Linked DNA regions of Adhaeribacter arboris. The main gene of each other region encodes a partner of the protein of the gene in region 2 in a complex. Links are inferred from orthologs where the notes say so. Each region holds a gene or a part of one and is shown on either strand. Other genes may lie near its edges. The genes, in order: AHMF7605_RS25220 and smc.

Evidence for each region.
Region 1: the proteins of smc (region 2) and AHMF7605_RS25220 are in contact, whole or in part, in a crystal structure (PDB 3ZGX), measured with the Bacillus subtilis proteins. The link is inferred for Adhaeribacter arboris from one-to-one orthologs.

Annotation. Positions count from the first base shown.
Region 1 is NZ_PYFT01000001.1:6,205,384-6,216,942, forward strand. Bases 8,674-11,559 are described here. They hold AHMF7605_RS25220 (segregation and condensation protein A), read right to left. Parts: upstream 10,559-11,559; coding sequence 9,788-10,558; downstream 8,674-9,787. Other genes in these bases: AHMF7605_RS25215 (lysylphosphatidylglycerol synthase transmembrane domain-containing protein), read right to left, coding at 8,725-9,801; infB (translation initiation factor IF-2), read right to left, coding at 10,942-11,559. Also shown: AHMF7605_RS25170 (thymidine kinase), read left to right, coding at 1-506; AHMF7605_RS25175 (hypothetical protein), read left to right, coding at 659-940; type IX secretion system anionic LPS delivery protein PorZ, read left to right, coding at 1,002-3,326; DNA repair protein RecO, read left to right, coding at 3,590-4,297; AHMF7605_RS25190 (FKBP-type peptidyl-prolyl cis-trans isomerase), read right to left, coding at 4,461-4,964; AHMF7605_RS25195 (FKBP-type peptidyl-prolyl cis-trans isomerase), read right to left, coding at 4,975-5,544; AHMF7605_RS25200 (FKBP-type peptidyl-prolyl cis-trans isomerase), read right to left, coding at 5,729-6,670; AHMF7605_RS25205 (DHH family phosphoesterase), read right to left, coding at 6,690-7,709; AHMF7605_RS25210 (nucleoside-diphosphate kinase), read left to right, coding at 8,083-8,502. UniProt on the Bacillus subtilis protein: Participates in chromosomal partition during cell division. May act via the formation of a condensin-like complex containing Smc and ScpB that pull DNA away from mid-cell into both cell halves.
Region 2 is NZ_PYFT01000001.1:1,511,592-1,524,332, reverse strand. The notes cover bases 4,508-8,575. They hold smc (chromosome segregation protein SMC), read right to left. Parts: upstream 8,236-8,575; coding sequence 4,708-8,235; downstream 4,508-4,707. Other genes in these bases: AHMF7605_RS06335 (hypothetical protein), read left to right, coding at 8,476-8,575. Also shown: AHMF7605_RS06360 (2-dehydro-3-deoxygalactonokinase), read left to right, coding at 180-1,178; AHMF7605_RS06355 (MFS transporter), read left to right, coding at 1,385-2,689; AHMF7605_RS06350 (glycoside hydrolase family 16 protein), read left to right, coding at 3,078-3,971; more of AHMF7605_RS06335, read left to right, coding at 8,576-8,973; AHMF7605_RS06330 (DUF4159 domain-containing protein), read right to left, coding at 8,989-9,651; AHMF7605_RS06325 (16S rRNA (uracil(1498)-N(3))-methyltransferase), read right to left, coding at 9,662-10,378; AHMF7605_RS06320 (peptide MFS transporter), read left to right, coding at 10,596-12,122; AHMF7605_RS06315 (hypothetical protein), read left to right, coding at 12,348-12,741. UniProt on the Bacillus subtilis protein: Required for chromosome condensation and partitioning.

The DNA.
Region 1 (11,559 bases), 4.7 Mb from region 2 along the record:
AAGAATTAATTCGCCGGCTAAACCGGGCCAAAATTGCCCGCCAACAAATTGAAATTTTTAAACCAGCTTTGGATACCCGTTATCACCTGGAAGATATAGTATCGCATAATACTACAGCTATCCGTTCTACTCCGGTAAACTTTGCTCACGATATGTTGCTGCTTGGCAGTAGCTGCGACGTAGTAGGTATTGACGAAGCGCAGTTTTTTGATGAAGGTTTAATTGAAGTATGCGATATCTTAGCTAATCGCGGCATCCGGGTAATTGCGGCTGGTCTGGATATGGATTATTTAGGAAAACCCTTCGGACCAATGCCGGCCTTAATGGCTGTTGCGGAATACGTAACCAAAGTACACGCCGTATGTGTGTGCTGCGGCGATATTGCGTCGTATTCCTTCCGGGTAGCTGTTTCGGACGAAAGAATTTTGCTCGGCGAAACTGACTTATACCAGGCCCGTTGCCGTAATTGCTTCCTGGAAGGAATGAAGCAAGAGGCCGAGAAGTAGTTTGTATTTAATTATCTTACTATTTTTAGAGCTTAAGTTTACATTGTTTGCTGGAAAACTTATTAGCCAAGTAGGTAATAATTCCTTGCAGAATAACTATTTCTTTTAAACCTACTTCTTATAACCTCCAACCTAAAACTTAAAACCTTGAAATGTGGGTAAAATACAATCCGAATTGGCTAGTGAATTTATTGCAGGAACAATTACCAGATAAAACTGACATAATAGAAGCTGTGCAGCAATGTACCCGGGGCGTTTGGGAGAAAAAAAACTACATTTATTTTGTAAGTCCTAAAAATGCAGATTTACCGGGTGCCGAGTGGCAGTTTAAAGAAAATTTAATTTTGGATGATCCAGACCGCGGAATGATAGTGGTAGATATCTTAAAAGATGGCCGGGTGGGTGGTATTCAGTTCGAAAGTTTAGTTGATTAAGCATGCGTAATTTATTCCGTGAATAATAGTATATTCAGCAGAAGAACAAAGAATAAATTTTGTGAGTAGCAGGTTCCTGGTAAACCGGGTATTTATAGTAAGTATTTTAGGGTTGGTGCTCGGTTGGTTTGAAACCGGGCACGTTTGGGCGCAGCAAGGCACTTTGGGTATTGGTCAGTGGCAGGTGCATGTACCCTATAATCGTGCTAAAGCTATTGCCGAAGTGGAGGGTATCATTTACTGCGCTACGGAAGATGGTTTTTTCTTATTCGATCCGGCGTTTAATCAAATAAAAACGCTTTCTAAATCCGACGGTTTTCATAATATTAACGTAAGTACATTAGCCTACGATGCCGCTTCAAAAACGCTGGTTATTGCCTACGAAGATACTCACCTGGATTTGCTCCGAAATGGTGAGCTAATCGCCCTCACTGATATAGCCCGTAAGAACATTTCCGGCGCAAAAACAATCCATCAGATTTATTTCCGCGACAAATATGCGTATTTGGCTACTACTTTTGGGGTGGTAGTAGTAGACCTCGACAAGCTGGAAATCAAAGAAACTTATAGTAATCTGGGACCAAGTGGGCAAGTTTTAGATGTTTATGCCAGCACTACTCTGAACGATAGCATTTACTTAGCTACCTCCAACGGTTTAATGGCGGCCTCTTTAACTGGCCCTAACTTACTCGATTACAAAAGCTGGCGTACTTTCGGTCCAGAATCTGGTTTGCCCGCGGCAGTTATTGGTAAAACTATTGCCACTTTTTCTCAAAGTATATACGCCGGCTCAAATCAAAACCGGGTTTATAAATTTACTGGAAAAAACTGGGTACCCACGGCAGTGGACTTGACCAACACGGAAGCTTTCCAGTTAAGCTCAACCGCCAACCATTTACTTATCTCCAGTCAGAATAATGTAGTTCTGCTAGATGCAGCCGATAAGGTACAAATTTACGATGATCCCTTATTAGAACAACCGCGGGCGGCCCTGCAAAGTAATGATCAAAGCTTTTGGGTAGCGGATTACAGTCGGGGGTTGATTCATCTGGAAAATAATACTTATTCTGCTATCGTGCCCGCCGGTCCATTCTCCAGTCAAGCTTTTAGTGTTTATTCCGATAACGCTGCTACGATTGTACTGGAAGGTGGTTATAATCAGTCGTACGAACAACGGGGTGCCAAAGCAGGGTTTTATGAATATGCCAGCGGAAAATGGACAAATTACACCAGTTGGCTACAAACTGATCCTGCTCAATTTCCGGCCATCACTGATTTAACTCGAGCGGTACGCAATCCGGTCAACCAAAAATTATATATCGGTTCTTACGGCGGTGGTCTTCTGGAATGGACTGGTTTGGGACAATTTAAAGTTTATGATCCTACCAATAGTCCCTTAATAACCTCCTTGCCTAATAATAACAATTTTACCCGCGTACCCGATGTTGCTGCCGATGCCAATGGAAATATTTGGGTTCTTAATCGTAATCAGTTACCTAACTTGCCGGGTTTACACGTGTTAAAACCAGATAATACTTGGCAGTCGTTTTCATTCCCCGGCTTTCCGGATGGCAGTAACCTGGAGCGTATTGTACTAGATGATGTGAATTTTAAATGGATGGCGCTTAGTAAAAACGGCACGAGTGCCAAAGGCTTAGTTGTTTTTGATGAAGTAGCTAATACGTTTAAACATTTAACTCCGGCTAATGCCAATTTGCCGGGCTTAGAAGTTTATAGTCTGGCCAAAGATAGAGATGGCGCCGTTTGGGTAGGCACTAACAACGGGTTGGCCGTATTTGATGATCCTTCCCAGGCTTTTAGTGCTGATTTTATAGCTACTCAACCTATTATTAATGGGCGACCTGTTTTAGAGGGGCAAGTAGTGCGGGCTATCGCAATAGACGGAGGCAACCGAAAATGGATAGGTACGGATGCCGGATTATGGCTTTTTAACGAAGAGGGCGATAAGTTATTAGTGAACTTTACTAATGAAAATAGTCCTTTGCTATCCAATAAAATTACGGATATTAGTATAAACCAGAAGTCCGGCGAAGTATTTATCGCTACCGAGGCTGGTTTGGTTAGTTTCCGGGGAACGGCTACCGTTACCGAAGACAAACCTAGCTGCGCCACTGTTTTCCCTAATCCGGTACGCCCCGAGTACGACGGTTTAGTTGCTATTTCGGATTTACCTAACAATGCGCACGTAAAAATAACCGATGTTGCGGGTCACCTGGTTTATGAAACCCAAGCTGCTGGTGGTACGGTAGCCTGGAATACGCGCGATGGGCAAGGTCGCCGCGTTAAAACCGGCGTATATTTGGTTTTTAGTTCCACGCCCGATGGGAGCCAAAGCTGCGTAAGTAAAGTAGCGGTGGTGGAATAGTTGCAAATTTCAGGTTACAAGTTGCAAGTTGTTTTCATGGTTTTAAAGTTAGAAGGTTGTAAGGTTAGAAAGTTTACTTTTCATTTTGATTAAGGTACTATTTTCACTGGTACTGTTTACTTTAGCAGATTTGTAGATGTATTAACTTTCATTTTTACTTCTGAGAAGGAAGAACGACATGACCATTATTTAAATAAATCTTCTTGCCTATTGTATACGTTTAACTCATAACTTTAAACGTATAACTCTTAACTCCCCAAGCATTGCTGGTAAAAACGCGCGGTATTGTTTTAAATTTTATAAAGTTTCGGGAAACCTCCATTATCACCCGGATTTATACTGAACAATTAGGTTTGCAAAATTATATTGTAAATAGCGTACGCAAGAAAGGTCCCGGCGCTCGAATTGCTTTGTTTCAGCCGTTAACTTTATTGGATATGGTGGTGTATACTTCTCCCCGGGGAGGGCTTACCCGAATATCAGAGTATAAATGTAGTTATCCCTTTACCAGTATTCCGTTCAATACTCGAAAGAGCAGTATTGTTTTGTTTTTGTCGGAAATATTAACTTATACTATCCAGGAAGAAGAAGAGAACTTACCCTTATTTGGTTTTTTGTACGATTCTATTGTTTATTTCGATTGCCAAGAGCAGGGTTTTAGTAATTTTCATTTGTTCTTTCTGTTACAATTAGCGCATTATTTAGGTTTTGGCCCTACTTCCGGCGCCGATATTACTTCGCAAGTTGCTTTTTCGGTTGGTACCGCAACACAAAGCCGTGGTTCGGTGTTACACTTCCAGATGTTCGAAGCGTATTTTGATGCTTTATTGCAGAGTTCGGAAGAGGTTTTTATGAACAGTAAAGTCCGGAAAGAACTACTTCTGATATTAATCCGGTATTATCAATTGCACGTAGAAAAGCTCGGCGAAATTAAATCCTTACAAGTACTCTCCGAAGTTTTGTCGGATTAAATTTACCTGCAAGCAAAATAAGCAGGTTTTAATTTTACTTAAATAACTACCTCTGGGGCATTACTTTACTTAAGTGAATTATTTAATTATTATCTAAACAAAAAGCGCCACCTGTTATCAGGTGGCGCTTTTTGTTTAGATAATTGTTTGATTAAGTCTTAACCTACTTTACTTCTAAAATAGTCATATCGAACACTAAAACAGTTCCACCCGGAATGGTTGAAGTGCCATATTGTCCGTAGGCTAAATGCGAAGGAACTATTAAGGTAGCCTTTTCCTGGTTACTCATCAGGAGGGCGCCCTCATCCCAACCCTTAATTACCTGGCCAGCTCCTACGGTAAAAGTAAGTGGAATGCCCGTATCATACGATGATTCGAACTTTTGACCATTTAGGAACTTACCTATGTAATGCATCTTCACCAAATCGCCTTTTTGTACTTTAACTCCCGTGCCGGCTTGTTGCGGCAAATAATATAAACCAGTAGTTGTTTTGGTAAAGTTTGTGATTTTATTAGCGGTCAAATATTCCTGAATATACAAGTCATCCGCTTCACGTTGCTGCCGGTTGTATTTTTCGTATGGATCTTCGCTCTTACAGCCCAAAAAGGAAAGCAGCACCAAGAAATAGATAATGGTAAATCCAGGAATTTTAAAAGTTCGGAACATAAAGGCTTATTTATTTTACTTCCCGTAATTCAATGTCAAATATCAATACGCTGTTGGCTGGTATTTTCTCTTGAGCCTGATCTCCGTAAGCTAATCCCGAAGGTAAATAGAACAAAGTGCGTTCTCCTACCCGCATCAGCGAAACACCTTCCTGGTAGCCAGAAAGAATATTAGCTCGGCCCAACTGAAAGGTTAAGGGTTCAGCCACCGTTTTACCAGGTCGTGGTTCACGGGAAGTGTCCAGAGTATCGCCTTGTAAATTGGTTAGTATATAATCCGTTACTACCGTTTTGCCTACAGTTGGACTATCGCCGGTACCCGGTGTTTGAGTAACGTAAAACAAACCGGATTTATAAGGCGAGCGTTTGAAAATGGTTATACCCTTAGTAGTAAAATATTCTTTTATTTTAACCGTATCAAGAGCTAATTGCTTGTTATACGCTTCCTCTCTACGACGAGCTTCATCTTCCAGTTCATCATTGTCATTACAACCGTAGAACGTGGTTAAACTTAGAAAAAAGAAGATGGCGGTTAATAATCGGTTACCTGTAACCGTAGTTAAAATAGTTTTTAGGTTCATAAGTGTACTTAAATTGTTGTTAAAAATAGGACTTAAATCTCCGAGCTTTTATTCAGATAAAGGTTACATTCGAAACGATGAGGCAACATGTTTATTGCAAATTACCTTTTTACTTCGATTGCTATCTTTTGACTTTCAACTGTTTCGGAATCAGTATCTTACACTATCCTACTTAATCGAACAATTATTTAACGTCTACTAGTTCAACATCAAAGCGAAGTACTGCATTTGCCGGAATTGCGCCCTGTGCCTGCGGTCCGTAGCCCATAGTAGAAGGTACAATTAAGGTACATTTTGCCCCTTTGTTTAATAAAGCAATACCTTCGTCCCAGCCCCGAATGACTTGTTGCTGGCCTAATGTAAATTGAAAAGGCTTACCCCCCAACTGCGGATTATCCGAAGAGTCGAATACTTTACCATCCAGCAAGGTGCCTTTGTACTTAACCGAAACTGTTTGGCCCGCTTTTGCCGGTGCACCGGAACCCGGTTGGTTTACTACGTAATATAAACCGGAAGCCGTTTTCTGCGCTTTTAAACCTTCTTTCTGAACGTATTCCTGGATAATTTGCTCATCTTTTTTATTTTGCTTCTCCATGAATTCCATCATCATTTTTTGCTGATCCATCATGGCTTCCTGCTGCGATTGTACTTTTTGGGCCAATACGTGGAAAGTTAATTTGGATCCTTTTTTAATAAAAGGAGGCATGGGCTGCTGAAAAGTTTTGGCAAATAAAGAATCGGCACTAATCCGGAAAACCGCACTATCACCTGCCCGTACCAACGAGAAAGCATCTTCTAACCCACCTTTAAAGGTAGGTTTCATGATAGGAATCTGAACCGGAAAACCGTTTTTATGGGTATCGAATAATAAAGTATCCTTGCCGGCTTTGGTTTGCGTGAAATACTTCATTTGCATGGTAAGTACTTGTCCTTCTTTGGGTTTACCCACGGTATCGTTTTTAGAAGGCGCATTTTTTGCTTCGAATTTACCACTTTTATCCTTAGCAAATAATTTGTAATCTACTCCGTTATCGGCTTTTTTAAAATCTACTGAATTATTGTTACAAGCCTGTAACAAACAAAACCCCGCGAACACGGGTACGAAAAATCTACTCTTTTTTAACATTTTAAATGAAGGTTACGAATTAATTATCTTTTGTTAGTTGATCTTTATACTCAGGTAATGTTTTTAAAAATTTAGCTACTGTTTCAGGGAGAGAATCGTAGGATATACCCCCGGCAGCATTGCGATGGCCGCCTCCTTGAAAATGTTTACGCGCAAAATCGTTCACGGAAAAATCGCCCACCGACCGAAATGACATTTTAACAGCGTTGTTGCGATCAATGATTAAAGCCGCAAAAACTACTCCTTCAATCGATAAAGCAAAATTTACCAGGCCCTCCGTATCACCCGTTTTAGAATCATATTTTTTCAATTCGTCGGCGGTAATGGCAATGTAAGCCGTCCGAAATTCCCGGAGTACGGTTAGCTTATCTTTGAGCACGTAGCCCAAAAAGCGCAAACGCGTCTCGGTATGACTATCGTAAATAAGCCGGTGAATATTGGAAGTATTTACCCCTACGTGCAACAATTCGGCAATAATTAGGTGCACATTACGCGAGGTGCTCGGATGCCGGAAAGATCCCGTATCCGTCATAATACCGGCGTATAAACATTCCCCAATATGAACATCAATCAAAGACTGGTCCCCTAAATCGCGGATTAACTCAAATACCAGCTCGGCAGTAGCCGCGGCATTAGTATCAGAGAAGCAAATCTGAGCAAAATTTTCGGGTTCCAGGTGGTGGTCAACGAGTACTTTGGTGCCTGGGGCTTCCCTTACATAGGGTCCCATTTCGTTAATGCGGCTCAATGAAGAAAAATCAAGACAAAAAATAACATTCGCCTGGTTTATCAATTTTTGAACAAGTTCGTCGTTTACGGCCGGATCGTACGTAATTACCTCGTTATTACCGTTCATCCAGTTAAGAAAATCCGGGTAATCAGAGGGCGTAACTACGGTAACGACGTGGCCTTTCTTTTTAAGGTAACCTGCTAAACCCAGCGAAGAACCTAGTGCATCCGCATCAGGTTTATGGTGAGTGGTGATCAGAATCTCTTTTGGTTCCTGAAGCAGTTCCTTTAGAGCAGTAATTTGTTGCATTCTTAGCTTAAAAGCTCCTTTTTAAAAATTAGGTGCAAGACACAAAATTCGGTATAAAATAATTTAAAACAAAACATTAATTATCAAGCCCCAAACACTGGGTAAATAACGTTTAAACCAGGTAATTATTAGTATAATATTGCCGAAGTCTGTTAATTTTGCGCCGGCTTGTTGGGTTGCCGGTTGCAAAGCGGTTGAAAAGTTGGAAGGTTGAAAAGTTTTAAGGTTGTAAATAATTAGGTTTTAAAACAATCCAGCAATTCAGCAATAAACTAAACTGTGGTCCGTGGACTATGGTCTATCGGCTATTAACTTTTTAAAATATATTATCTATGGTCTATCGACCATGGACTGTGGACTAAAATAAATATACATGGCTACTAACCAAACATTTACAATGATTAAGCCGGATGCGGTGCAAGACAACCACATTGGCGCTATTACTCAAATGATCGAAGCGGATGGTTTCCGGATTGTGTCTTTGAAAAAAACCAGATTAACTTTAGAGCGAGCGGGTCAATTTTACGCCGTGCACAAAGACCGTCCGTTCTATAAAGACTTAGTGGCTTATATGAGTTCGGGCCCGATTGTCGCTATGATTTTAGAGAAAGAAAACGCCGTAGCTGATTTTCGTAAGTTAATTGGAGCTACTAATCCGGCTCAGGCCGAGGAGGGAACCATCCGGAAAAAGTTTGCCAAATCCGTGGAAGCCAACGCGGTACACGGTTCTGACTCGGATGAAAATGCCCAAATTGAGGGAGATTTCTTTTTTGCGGTCGATGAACGTTTCTAAATCACAGATTAATTGGATTTCGCAGATTATGCGGATTATACTTTGCATCACAGATTAGTTATCCGAAAGAATGAAGCAAAGAGTGTAGAAGATTTCTTGTTCTTATAAAAAGGTTAACTTAATCAGTTAGCCTTTTTTTGGTTAATAGATATACCCTCTGCCATCATAACTACTATTCCAAATTATAATCTGCTAATCCGTTTAATCCGCGATTTAGAAACTTTATTTAGTAGATAATTCAGGCTCTAACTCCGGCTTAACATGGGTGCCAAACACCCTGGCTACCCAACGCGGCAAAAAAACAGATCCTAAAATTAAATAAAGGTAATACGTAACCATACGATAGAGTAACACAATTACAGTCGTAAAACTACCCAGCCATTTGCCGAAAAAAGTGGGAAAGGCAATTTCAGCAAAACCCGCCCCGCCCGGTGTAACAGCTACTAGTAGCACCACTTTGTAAATCAGGTTACGCGAAAATATAAGCATGTGATCCTGAAAACCAATATCTGTGAATGCCGCAATAAGACAATTAATAACATAATAGCGGGCTGTCCAGACGAAGATAGTAGATAAACAGGCCCGGACCCAATAACTAAGCGAATGGCCTTTCAGCTGACGGGAAGCCCATACTAATTCGGTGCCGTGCATATATGCCGCGGGACGCCACTTTTTCAAAAATCCAACGCCCGTTACCCGCAAAAATAAGCGTTTTACAGCTTTAGGATTACGAAATAGGGCATACCACATTAGCAAAGCGTAAAAAGCTATAAGTAGGTAACTAATAATAAAAGCTATTTCTAATCCGGCTTTAAAGGAATCTGGCAGAGCCTCTACATCCGGAAAAATATCGCTTTGCGTGGCAAACAAAACAATGGGTACCGCTAACAGAAAGAACAGATTGTCGAGCATGGCGGTAACCATTACATAGGCCAGGGATTTACCTAACGGGATTCCTTCCTTATTAATAATAAAAGCTGCTACAGTAGAACCACCCGCAACGGATGGCAGCACGCAAGAAGCAAACTCCCAAAGCATGATCACATCCAGGCTCTTTCGCCAGGAAAGTACTTTTTCGGTGATGTGCCGGATACGGTAAATGTAACCCGCATCACGCACTACCAGCACTAATATGGTCATAACCAGCCAAAAAGGTTTGGCATTTTTTAAATTTTGCAAATCGGTGAGGTCATTGTTCCGGTAAAACATGTAGCCAATCACCACTAATCCAATAAATACCGGAATCAGGATTCGCTTCGTCGAAAAGTTTTCCAGTAATTTTTTTCTATTCAGATCCATTAGTAGAAGCTACCTGTAAAGATTCCTCAAAAGCTTTAATCCGGAAATTATTAAAGCCTTCGTCAATAATTACACTTATTACTTGTAATTGCAGCATATCCAGAATAGCCAGGAAATTAAAAATAATTCCAATTTTATCCGGATAAGCCGTTATAAGTTCCGTAAAAGTAATAGAACCGGCTGCCTGTAATTTGGTTTGAATAAAATCACGTTGCTGCTCAATGGTATACGGATACGTATAAACCGTGTGTTTGGGCCTATCTTGTTCTTCCTCGTAGCGGTTAATGGCTTTCTCAAAAACCCGCATGAGTTTATACAAACTTAAATCCTGAAGTTCATAATCGAGTTTACTTTTTTTAGCAACCAGTTGTAATTCATCCTCAATATTTCCTCGGCCTTCCTGCAACAAGCGCCTTTCTTCCATTACGGCCAAATCCCCGATTACAGCTTTATATTTCTTATACTCGAGTAAATGCTGTACCAATTCTTTACGCGGATCTATGTCGTTACCCTGTTCATCTTTTTCCAGGCGGGGTAGTAACATTTTAGCTTTAATACGCATCAGTGTTGCGGCGGTTAAAATAAATTCGCTGGCTACATCCATATTTAACTTTTCGAGCCGGGCAATGTAGGCCATGAAATCATTCGTGATTTTATAAATGGGAATATCATGAATATCCAGTTCATCGCGCTCAATAAAAAAAAGCAGTAAATCAAAAGGACCCTCAAATAATGATAATTTTATCTCGAAACTCACGCCTTAAATAAGAATTAGCTGTTTTTAAATTAGTTGCAAAATTAAGTAAAATACGAAGTATGCCATTATTCTGCCATTAATGATTTGTAAAGGTTTTAATACCGCTAATGGATTAAACCTTTGTACATGTATTATTTTAAAATAATATTATACTAGCACTTATCATCTTTAAAACAACCGGAAACAGGTAAAATAAAGATGTCAGTTTAAATAGATAGATCTGTTTAATCAGAGCATTTCACTGCTATAAAAACTTGCTAGATGTTGTCTAACATAACGTAAATAAAAAAACCGGAGGTATACTTCCGGTTTTTTTATTAAGAAGGAAAGTTTCACTAAAAATTAACCAACCCGAAAATTTCTGTTATGCGCAAAGTTTAATTTTATAAAGTACGTTTTACTTCTCGTTCTTCGTACGCTTCAATGATATCTCCCTGCTGAATATCGTTAAAGTTTTTGATGCTGATACCACATTCGAAACCTTGCCGAACCTCAGATACATCGTCTTTAAAGCGTTTTAAAGCCTGAATTTCACCGGAGTAAACTACTATCCCTTCGCGTACCAACCGTACCCGGCTGTTGCGGGTAATAGTGCCGTCGGTAACCATACAACCGGCAATTGTACCTACTTTTGTAATCCGGAATACTTCGCGTACTTCTACGTTTGCTATTACTACTTCCTGCATCGTAGGCGCTAACATACCTTCCATGGCATCTTTTAACTCGTTAATAGCATTGTAGATGATAGAGTACAGGCGAATATCAATTTGTTCCTGCTCCGCTAATCTACGCGCGTTTGCCGATGGACGTACCTGGAAACCAATAATAATAGCATCCGAAGCCGAAGCCAGCAACACATCTGATTCTGAAATCTGACCTACTCCTTTCGCCAGGATATTAACCTGAACTTCGTTGGTTGAAAGTTTCAGTAAGGAGTCGGAAAGAGCTTCTACCGAACCATCCACATCGCCTTTCACGATTACGTTCAATTCTTTAAACGA
Region 2 (12,741 bases):
TTGTTTTAACGATTAAGCGAATTATATTGCTTTCCGTTTTAAGTGAGGAAAGAGAAAGGTAGCCTTAGAATACTCACTTCAAAATTTAAGTAAGTTTACAAACCATTCAAGGTTCTTTCGGAATTATTTTCCCGGACTAATTAATACGTACCGGCTTTATTTTACCAACTCATATCTTCATGAGAAATACTTTACTATGCTGTGATTGGGGCACGTCTAGTTTGCGCTTAAGTTGGGTAAATACCCAGGAGTTGCAGATTATAGACGAAGTTTCCGGACAAGAAGGGATTGCCAGCACCTATAATGCCTGGAAAGAAAGTACGGATAAGAATATTTCGCAGAAAGAATTCTTTCTGCAGAAGTTACAGCAGCAAATTAATGTATTAGCTACTAAACTGGGAGTTGACTTAAATAATATTCCGGTGGTGTTATCGGGGATGGCATCTTCCTCCATTGGTCTGGAAGAACTTGCCTATGCAGAGGTGCCTTTTGCTTTAGATGGTAGTAAAGCTACTGTTAGGTCATTTGAGAAACAACCCGAATTTTCGCACGAAACCGTATTAATCTCAGGGGTCCGAAATCAACGCGATGTAATGCGGGGTGAAGAAACTCAGTTGATTGGCTTAGTGCATTTAATGAACTTGCCGGATAGCAAGCAAAAAGAAATAGTTTTTGTTTTTCCGGGTACTCATTCCAAGCACATCCAGGTACAAAACAACGCGATCATAAATTTTCAGACTTATATGACGGGTGAGTTTTTTAATTTAATAGCCCAGCACAGTATTTTAAAAAACTCCATTAAAAATCCAAAGCAAGAAAAGTTAACCGAGGCAGATTGGGAAGGTTTTAGTAGAGGAGTTCAGGAATCTGCCAAAGCTACTATTCTGCATACCTTATTTTCTGTCCGGACGAATCAACTATTTAACCACCTTACCAAAGCGCAAAATTTTTTTTATTTAAGTGGCTTATTGATTGGTACCGAATTAAGAAGCTTGCAACAAAAAACTGTGCCGCAAATAGTTTTAAGTAGCGGAAGTAATTTGTATCCTTTTTACCAAAGAGCCATAGAAGAACTGCAGTTAACGGACCAAACCCTTGTTGTTTCGCCGGAAATAATTGACAAAGCGGCCATGGTGGGGCAAGTCCGGATATTTGAGCAGCAGCTCACTCCTATCTGATCAGAAATTATACATAACTCACCACTATGCTGGAAAGCAATGCCTGTAATTTCTAATGGATTTTGAAGCTTAGCGATGACTAGAGGTAATTAGAATGCGGGAATGGTTTAGCTAGAAATTGGACCAGGTTTAATAAATCATTAAGTTCTAAAGTTAAGTGAGTCTATTAACTATTTGCTGTTAAATAAAAGCCAGAACATACTTTTATGCCGCGTATTAAAATGGGGAACTACCGCTGGGTTATAGTAGGACTATTATTTACGGCTACTACCATTAATTACCTGGACCGCCAAATAATTGGTTTATTAAAGCCTACTCTCGAAAAAGAATTTAACTGGACGGAAACTGATTTTGCCCGCATTGTAATGGCTTTTACGGCCGCTTATGCTATTGGTCTCTTAGTTTCGGGGCGGGTAATAGATAAAATTGGTACCAAGCTAGGTTACACTATTACCGTGGTGGTATGGAGCGTTGCCGCAATGCTGCATGCCATTGCCCGCAGTGCGTTTGGGTTTGGTATAGCCCGGTTGGGTTTGGGTGTTGGCGAAGCCGGAAATTTTCCGGCGGCCATGAAAGCCGTAGCCGAGTGGTTTCCGAAGAGTGAAAGAGCAAAAGCCACCGGTATTTTTAATGCCGGCACCAGCATTGGCGTAGTAATGGCTTTATTAATTGTACCTTGGATTTTAAGATATTACGGTTGGCAGGAAGTTTTTTGGATTACGGGGGCATTAGGTTTTGTTTGGTTGATTTTCTGGTTAGTTTTTTACGAAGTACCTTCCCGGCAGAAACGTTTATCCACCGCTGAGTTAAACTATATTACTTCCGGACAAGATCTGGAAACTAATATTCAGTCGGATGCCGGTTCTATTAAATGGTATAAATTATTTACTTTCCCGCAAACCTGGGCCTTTATTACCGGCAAAGGCCTAATCGATCCTATTTTCTGGTTTTTCTTGTTCTGGCTGCCCTCTTATTTTGCCTCTACTTTTCATTTAGATTTAAAAAAACCAAGTCTGCCTTTAATGATAATCTATGCGGCTACTACGGTTGGTAGCATTGGCGGGGGTTACTTTTCATCGTACCTGATAAAACGGGGAATGCCTACTTTAAAAGCTCGGAAAACCGCTTTATTTATTTTTGCCATTTTAGAATTAGCCATTATTCTGGCTCAGTTCGCGACGGATGTATGGGTGGCCGTAGGATTAATTAGTTTAGCGGTGGCGGTACACCAGGCCTGGGCCACCAACGTTTTCACGACCGCTTCGGATATGTTCCCGAAAGAAGCCGTAAGTTCCGTGGTAGGCATTGGGGGCATGGCCGGAGCCGTAGGTGGTATTTTTTTTCCGATATTGGTAGGATATTTACTCGATAGTTATAAAGCGCAGGGTAATATTTCTGCGGGTTATAACTTGCTGTTTACCATTTGCGGCTTTACCTATTTAACCGCCTGGATTATTATCCATTTACTTACCCGCAAAGCGAAGCAGGTGGAGGCATACCAACTGGCTTAAATAACTTATCTCAGCTTTGCTTTTAAAATGCAAACATTGGTAAGTTTAGCTTTTTGATTTCAGGGTATTTTCTTATTGCCATGTTCCAATAGCTTCAGATAGCTTATTTAAAAAGTTGATTAAAACGTGTATTTCTATTAACCAGATTAACTAATAAATACGTCTATTGCAGTTTGAAGTAGAATTGAAGTAGTACTTAAGTAGCAGAAGTGTAGCGTTACTTATTGCTGTATTTCTGAATAGCTAATTGTGCTTAATTTTATGCCTCTAAATATGAGCAGAATTATAATGGTGATCAAGAAGAAATTTATAATAAGCCTTCTTTAAACACGCCCATGCCTAATTTAGATTCTCTAGTATTTTCGCTTATAAAATTCACTTTCTATTAATGATTGTATCCAAAAATAAATTAGTTCTTACCGGTTTCATTTTATTAGGTTCCATATCGGTTTATGCCCAAGCAACAAAAATTAAATCCGCCCAGCCAAAAGCTAGTAACCAGAAAGTCGTCTTTTTTGATGATTTTTCGGGTTCTAAACTTGATCGCTCGAAGTGGAATGTAGTTGTAACCGGGTTTCACGTTAATAACGAACAGCAAGCCTACGTAGATTCTTCCGCTACCCTTTATATATCGCATAAAACAGAAGCTGCCGGAGCGAATAAAGGAGTGCTGGTGATTGAGCCTAAATATAGTCCGGGATTTGTAACGAAAGACGGAAAAAAGTTTGATTTTCTTTCGGGACGGATGGATACCCGCAAAAAAGTAGAATTTCAGTACGGTACAGCCTCGGCCCGCATGAAATTACCGGAAGGGGCAGGATTTTGGCCGGCTTTCTGGGCCATGGGAGACGGAAAATGGCCCGACATTGGGGAAATAGACATTATGGAAAATGTGGGCGAACCGGACTGGACCGGCATAGCCTTGCACGGTCCGGGTTATTCCGGCGAAACTCCGCTGGTGAACAAAGGGTTTTTAAAACCCGGTAACGACATTACCAAATGGCACGTTTACTCGGTAGATTGGACCAAAGATTCCTTGGTATTTAAGGTAGATGATGCAATTGTGTACCGGGCTACCCGCCCCATGGTGGAACATTACGGTAAATGGTCTTTCGACAATCCTAAATACTTGATCGTTAACCTGGCTTTAGGCGGGGCCTACCCTTTTAAAACCAACGGCGTGAAAACTCCTTATAATGGCATTCCGGAAGCCACCGTTCAGAAGATTAAAGATGGCCAGGGCAAAGTTCTAGTGGATTGGGTAAAAGTAACGAAGCGGTAAAAAGAGTAAAAATTCAATAAAAGCTTCTACTAAGGGTATTTTAAAACCTTTGTGAATTGTTATTTAAAATCCCCGACAGAAATCAACTCGAAATTTTTTTGATAGCTCCATGTAGTAAAGTAGCCTCTGCTAACTTAAGATAGAGGCTATAGTTTTAATATTTAAGAATAAACTCGGTTAGGTTTATATCCTGTTCGAAATTTATTTTTTTGCAAATCCGGTACCGGCTGGTTTCTACTCCGCGGATCGATGAATTAAGGAGCGAGGCAATTTCTTTACTCGAAAGGTTTACTCGTAAACAAGTACATAATTTAAGGTCCCGGTGGCTAAGCTGCGGATAATCGATGCGGAGCCGCTTTATAAAATCCTGGTGAATCTGGTTGAAATGGATTTCAAATTGTTCCCGGTTATGTCGAAGTTTATTTCTTCTTCCTCCTATCGTAAACGTTTTCGCCTGTGGTACAGCGCTTCCCCGTTGCTTATCCGGATCATGGTATTTTGCAATTGGTCATTTATTCTTTGAATACTATCTAAGCTTTGCGTTACGAGCATCGCCGACGAAGCTAATTCCTTATTTTTATGGAAGAGTGCATTTTGGAGCTTTTATTTTGCGGAAAAGCTTTAAAATTTTTTACCTTTTTACCCAATGATTTGAAGAATGCGTTGTAAGTAAAACTTAGATAAAAAAGCCCACGGATGGACGTATCTATGACCTTTATTTTTCAGCTTATTTAAATCAGGCCAGTTGTCGCAAATCTACCGGAATAACCCGCGATACACCGGGCTCCAACATGGTTACGCCGTAAATAATATCTGTAGATACCATGGTGCGTTTGTTATGGGTAACTACGATAAACTGGGATTCACCGGAAAATTTCTTTACAATGTTGTTAAACTTATCAATGTTCGCATCGTCCAGCGGAGCATCTACCTCATCAAAAATACAGAATGGAGCCGGTTTTAACAGGTAAATGGCAAATAAAAGCGATATAGCCGTTAAGGTTTTTTCTCCACCGGATAACTGGTTTATAGTTAAAGGCCGTTTGCCTTTGGGCCGGGCTATAATTTCAATTTTAGATTCCAACGGGTTAGCTGGGTCGGCAATAACCAGGTCGCAGGAATCATCCTCGGAAAACAACGATTGAAAAACCCGGACAAAGTTATTCTTGATCATTTCAAAAGAATCCAGGTATTTTTGTTTCGCCACTGTATCAATTTCATTTATGGTTTGCAGCAAAGCTTCCTTGGCCTGAAATAAGTCCTCGCGTTGGATTTTAATAAAGTTGTGCCGTTCGTTTATTTCGTCGTAGGCTTGGGCGGCCGTTGGATTTACCGGCCCCACATTATCCAGTTTAATTTTAATTTCGGCAATTTGCTTGTTTAGCTCGTCTGTTGGCAAGTCAAGTGTTGCCCCCGAAGTTTGCATAATTTCTTCCTCCGAAATAGTAAACTCCGCTAGTAAGCGTTCGCGCACGGCCACTAATTTGATTTTAGTTTCGTTGGCAGCTTGTTGTACGCTAGCAACAATTTCGTCGGCATTCTGGCGCTTGCGTTGCAGTTCACGGATGTTTTTGTCTTTCAAATCAATCTCGCCCCGAACGGTAAAAAATTCTTTTTCCACCTGATCCAAATTTTGCGCAATTTTTTGGCGCTCAATATTGAACTCATCGAGTAAAGCTGAATTTTCCTGGATAAACTCTTCTAAAATGTAAATTTCTTCTTCCGCGCTACCAAGTTCTTCTTCCTGGGCTCTTAAACGGGCCGAATTGGTTTCAAAAGATTTTTGCTTGTAATTTATTTCCTGCTGTACACTGCCTAGTCGGTTTTTAAGCTGGTGATATTTAATGTTTTCCTGGTTATAGAGGGTGGTTATATTTTGAATTACCTCGTTCTGCCGCGTTAAAGATTCGCTAAAGGCTTGAATTTCATTCTCCAGTCGTTTTAATTCTTGCTGTTCGGTTTCTACCTGCGGCCCTAATTCGTAACTTTTATAGCGTAAGTCCTTTAACTGACTGGTTAATTCCTGCACTTTGTTCTGGCTGTTTGCTTTCAAAAGTTCGTGCTGTTCGTGCCGGACGCGAACGGCTACCAATTCCTGTTGCCAGCCAGAAATATTTTTTTCTAATTGCTTAATAGTGCTTTGCTGGGTAGCGTTTTGGTAGTTTAATAAAACTTGTTGCTGGGTATTAATTTTTACCTTTAACAACTCCGCATCCTGCATTAGTTGCTGTAATTCCTGAGCCAGGTTTTCCAGGTTTTGCTTGCGGCCAATCCGGTTACCATCAAATAATCCCACCGAACCGCCCGAAATACTCAAAGGTTTTTTTATAACAGAACCATCTTTTAAAATAAATGTCCGGTTATCCTGGCTGTAAAAATCAGGGGTAGAATCGTGGGAAATATACACTTCCTGCAAAATGTACCGCACCAGGTTGTGGTATTTTTCCTCCGCCGAAACCACTTCGTAAGCTGCTTTGTATTTGGGGGTCGATGCAGTGGGAGAAGCTTCTAAATCTTCCATTTCAGCCAGAATAATAAAATTAGCCCGGCCTTTGTTTTGGTTGTTCAGTAATTGAATGGCCTCTAGTGCGTCCTCTACCGTTTCCACCACAAAAAAATTCATGTAGGGCTCCAAGTAACTTTCAATTAATGCTTTGTATTCTTGGTCGCACACTATCAGGTCGGAGAGGAGCGGCGCCGGCTTTTGCCAGTTTTTCGATTTGTATAAAAACTTAATCGCCTCCGGAAAGCCTTCCAGGTTTTCAACCAATGATTTAGTTAAATTATATTGATTTTTCTTCGCGTCTGTTTTACGGTTAACTTCCTGTAACTGGGTCCGGAGGGTTTGAATATCCGTTTCGGATTGGGAAATATCGGCGCGTAGTTGCTCTTCCTGCTCTTGTAAATTCGCCAGTTCGTTATTTTTCTGAGTAAGACTTTCTTCTAAATCAGTCAGTTCGGTGCGGTATTTATCGGCGTTTTGCTGGTCGTTTTGCTGAGCCTGGGTAATCCGTTCCATTTCGTTGGTGAGGTTTACGATTTGCATTTGGGTAATTTCCATATCCTTCCGGAGCTGGAAAACCGTGTTTTGCTTGGCTCGCTGTTGATTAGTTAATTCCTGGGTCGTATTTTGAATAACCGTCTTGTGCTGATTGGCTTGTTCCAGTTCGCGGCGCGATAAACTTACCTGCTGTTCGGCCCCGGCGTATTGAGTTTGTAGCTCTTCGATTTCTTCGTGCAACTGGACAATACTTTCCTGGGATTGAGTAAGGGCAACCGAATCAATATTTATCTGCTGATGAAGGGTGCGCAAACGCTCTTTCAGGTAATTGATGCGTTCCGATTTTAATTTTAAATCGTTTTCAAGTTGCCGGATTTTAGTTGTTTGCTCGTTTAAATTGCGCTGTTCACCAGCCAATTGCTCCTGGATCAGATTTAGAATTGTTTTCTGCTCGAACAAGGCATTTTCAAGTTCCTCCAGTTCCTTAGCAAAATTTAATTTTTGGTCAGCTTCTTTGTGTAAATCTGTTTCCAGACGATCTAAAGTCTGTAAATGTTGAGCAATGTTACGACGAGCATACTCCAGACTAAAGGTTTTATATTCTTCCTTTAAGCGGGAATAGCGCTCATAAACCTTCGCCTGCCGTTCCAGTGATTTCAGGTTTTTCGCAATTTCAAAAAGTACGTCTTCTACCCGTTCTAAATCGGCATCGGTTTCTTCGAGCTTTTTTAAAGTTTGCTTTTTCCGGACTTTAAATTTAGATATTCCGGCGGCTTCCTCGAATAAAGTACGACGCGAGTTTTCTTTGTCGTTCAAAATTTCATCCACCATTTTCAATTCAATAATGGCATATGAATCCGAACCAATACCCGTATCCAGGAACAAATCGGTAATATCTTTGAGCCGGCAGGTTACGTTGTTAAGCAAATATTCGCTATCGCCGTTCCGGAAATAACGCCGTGTAACGGTAACCTGGGAGTACTCAGTGGGTAAAATATTTTTATTGTTATCGAAGGTCAGCGATACTTCGGCAAGTTGCTGGGGTTTGCGATTTTTGGAGCCGTTAAAAATAACGTTTTCCATTTTTTCGGAGCGCAGATTTCGGGTTTTCTGCTCACCTAATACCCACCGGATGGCATCTACAATGTTAGATTTACCGCAGCCATTCGGGCCTACAATCCCGGTAATACCTTCGTTAAAATGGATTGTTACTTTATCGCCGAAGCTTTTAAAACCTTTAATTTCTAATTTGGATACTTGCATCTAATCGTCAACCGGAACTTATCCGCAAATACAAAAATACGATTTATTCCTTTTTATTGAAAGAAACCCGTAAAGGGATTGGTATTTGGTTTAAAGTGGAGGTTTGATGGATTTAATCATGAAGAAAACAATACTTAATTTTTATTATGTAGAGCGGGTAGCAGTAATGAGGTTAAAACGACTAAGAAGTATTTTTAATTTAACCTGAAAAACATCCAGCCAAAATCGCTAACTTAAAGCATGGAAGAATTTAAATGGCTTTTTTACGTTTTATTAGCGGTAATTATTTGGGTAGTCCGGATGTGGATGAAAGCTTTTCAGTCGCCCAAATCAAATCCTGCCAAGCGGTCCAATTCACCTAATGTGTACCCAACACCAAAGCCACCTGCAACTTCTTACCAGGATATTCTAAAAGAAATGCAAACCTCCAACGAACGGGCAAAACAGGTGGCACCACCAAAATCTTTAGAGAGAAGCAGTTCGGCGGAAGGAACTATCGTGCCTGCTAAAACTTTAGAAAAAACGGAAATCCGGCCGAAATCATTAGAAAATATAATTGTCAAACCAAAAGAAGTTATTCGGAAACCAAGCAACATTGAATTGGCGCGCCAGGCTAAAGCTCCAGTGAGCGTGCCGGTTACTCCAGCTGTAAATTATGCCAGATTATTGCGCAATCCGCAAAATGTTCGGACAGCATATGTTTTATCGGAAATCTTAAACCGGCGAGTAGATTATTGATTAAAATTTTAAATTTTAAAATTGAGTAGTAGCGTAGGAGAGTAGATTGGCTCCCATTTGTAAAGCTAGTTGCCGTTTTTCTTCCGGGTCGTTATAGGTTTCCTGGTCTTCCCAACCATTCCCTAAATCACATTCGTAAGAATAAAAGCAAACCAAACGGCCCTGATAAATTAAGCCAAAGCCTTGTGGGGGTTTATTATCGTGCTCGTGAATTTTAGGTAAACCTTTATCAAAATCAAATTTCTGGTGGTACACCGGATGGTTAAAAGGCAATTCTACAAATTCCAGTTCCGGAAATACTTTCTTCATTTCGGTCCGAATAAATTTATCTAAGCCGTAATTATCGTCGATGTGCAGGAAACCGCCCCCCATTAAATATTTGCGTAAGTTCTCCGCTTCTGATTCTGAGAATACTACGTTCCCGTGGCCCGTCATATGCACGAACGGGTAAGACAACAACTCCGGGCTGCCTACTTCCACTACCGCTTCTTCCGGCGAAATATTCATGCGTAGGTTTTGGTTACAAAACTGAATTAAATTGCTTAAAGACGTTTTGTTCGCGTACCAATCGCCGCCGCCGTTATACTTTAATTTAGCTATTTTAAAACTGGCTTGTTGCGCTTTTAAGGAAACTGCACTTACACAAAGTAGTACCAACACACAAATAAAGAGTCTCATATAAAATTAATTAAGGTAATACTGATTTAAGTTCATGTAATAAATTTACGGTATGGCAGGCTACTAAGGCGGCCGTTTCGGTGCGTAACCGTGAGGTACCTAAAGTAACCGGTTTAATTCCGCGACCATAGGCCAGTTCAATTTCCTTAACGGAAAAATCTCCTTCCGGGCCTATTAATATACAAATTTTTTGACTCAAATGCACCTGACTAAGCAAAGTGCGATCGTGATTTTCGAGGTGCGCGATATACGTGTTAGCGGCATCAACTTGTTGAATAAAAGATGGGAAAGCCTGCATTCCGTTTAATTGAGGCAAATACGCTTTTACCGCTTGTTTCATGGCACTAACAGCTATCTTTTCTAATCTTTCGATATTAATATTTTTTCTCTCAGAACGGTCACAGAGCAAGAATGAGATCTCCTCAATTCCTACTTCAACAGCTTTTTCTACGAACCATTCCATGCGGTCCAGGTTTTTAGTTGGGGCTACCGCCACATGTACGTAAAACGAGCGCTTCCCGAAATCTGGCGCTTTATTTATTACTTGGAGAACACATTTTTTAGGGTTGGCAGTTTTAATCTGTGCGGTATAGAAGCTCCCTTTCCCATCTACCAGATTAATTTCGTCGCCTTCCTGTAATCTTAATACCCGTATACTATGTTTAGATTCGTCTTCGCTTAAGGTGTAGGTTTCCGTTGTAATATCCGGAGTGTAAAATAAGTGCATAGGAATTATTATAAATTTTTAACCTGGAATAAGGATAAGGGTTTTACGTTAGTTTATGACTTGTACCGATAAGAATGTATTATTAGCAGAATTTACAATCAAAACTGATTTAAATCTTATTATTAGAAAATTAAAAATTGTGTAATTGCTACATAGATTGTAGATTTACTTTCTTCAAAAATACGTTATTTATTTAAAAAATTTCTAAAACTTATACATGGAACCAACTACGAGCTTATACGCGGAACCAAGTACCAAAACCCAGGGACATCCTAGAGGTTTGTATTTGCTTTTCGCGACGGAAATGTGGGAGCGCTTTAGTTATTACGGCATGCGGGCAGTGCTGGTGCTTTTCTTAACCAAAGCCATGATGATGGACAAAGCTTTTGCCTCCAAATTTTACGGTGGTTATACCAGTTTAATTTACCTTACTCCGTTGATAGGGGGCTATATTTCAGACCGGTATTGGGGTAATCGCCGTTCCATTTTAACTGGTGGTATTTTAATGGCTTTGGGTCAGTTTGTTTTGTTTGCAGCTGGTAGTGCGTACGGTACTCCACTTGGGCAAGGATTATTGTATTTAGGTTTAGGCGGGATGATTATAGGGAATGGCTTTTTTAAGCCTAATATTTCTACTATGGTAGGTTCGCTGTATACCCCGGAAGATCGCCGACGAGATGCAGCCTATACTATTTTTTACATGGGTATTAATTTAGGTTCTTTTATCGGCAATACCATTACCAGCTTGGTAGGGGATACCGGCCGGCCCGAAGATTTCCGCTGGGCTTTTCTGGCCTGCGGCATTGCTATGGTTCTGGGAACGGGCTTATTTCAGTGGGGGAAAAATAAATACTTGCACACCCCCGAAGGAGAGCAAGTTGGTAATACGCCCGTTTCTTCGCCAGGGATAAAAGGGGTATATATGATACTACCGGTTATGCTGGCTTTAGCCTTAGGTTTTCTTTGGATAGATACCACTACGTTTTCGGTAATTATGCCCTTACTTATTTTATCCGCTTTAGGTATAGCGGCTTTAGTGTTGTTGGATAAATCTTTAACGGCCGGGGACCGGCAACGGGTTTACGTTATATTTACGGTGGCTTTTTTCGTAGTATTCTTTTGGGCCGCTTTTGAGCAAGCCCCTGCCTCGCTTACTTTCTTCGCCGATGAACAAATGAACCGCACTATTTTCAACTACACCTTACCCGCCAGTATATTTCAAAATTTAAATGCCTTCTTTATTGTTACCTGTGCTCCCTTAATGGCATTACTCTGGACGGCATTAGGCCAGCGCGGATTAGAGCCACCTTCGCCATTAAAAATGGTTATAGGTTTAGGTTTATTGGCGTTGGGTTACTTGGTAATGTGTTTTGGAGTAGACGATTTACAACCTGGTATTAAGGTAAGCATGTTCTACCTGGTAGGTTTGTATTTTCTGCATTCCATCGGCGAATTGTGTTTATCGCCGATTGGTCTATCGCTGGTAAACAAATTAGCTCCTTTAAAATTCAGTTCTTTATTAATGGCTGTTTGGTTTTTAGCGAATGCCGCGGCTAATTACCTGGCTGGTTTTATGAGCAGTTTATACCCAGAAGCCGGCAAACCCGCTCCTAATTTATTTGGGTACGAAATTACCGATTTATACAGCTTCTTTATGGTGTTTGTAGTTTCAGCGGCTCTAGCATCTTTAATATTGTTTTTAGTAAATCGTAAACTGGTTAAAATGATGAATGCTCCCGTTTAAATTTTTATTTTAGATAAGAGAAGACAAGACAGCCGGCCCATATAGTCGGCTGTTTTTATTTTTAAACAGTTTCCAAACTTGGGTAAAGATATACAAGAAGTATAATTTATTTTAGAAGAAGATAGTATTTCCGCCAACTGCCAAACAACCCATTTATATCCGAGAACTTAAAGCTTATTCCGGAATGTTGGCATAGTAATCAATTTTGGCAATTCAATTATAAATATGTTAAAAACTTACTTTTCAGGTGCTTGTTTAGCTTTATCAGTCTTATTTACCAGTTGCGACAAAATAGAACAAATTATTCCTGTAGCGCCCAAAGAAGAAGCTAACAACAATGGTTTTGCTACTTATATTATTCTGGAGAATAACCACTATACCAACAATAATATTGGCTTGGTTACCTCGAACAAACTTAAGTTTATTGTAAAATTTGATGAATCGGCAGTTTATACAACCAAAGATCAAGCTAACCAGGCGGATATAAATAAGCTGTACGGATTTTCTGATTGTGGTTCTGACCACCAGAGTAACAGCGCTCGTTTTGGCTGGCGCTGGTACAATAATCAATTAGAGATTCTGGCTTACACCTATAAAAATCAAACCCGGTACGAACAGT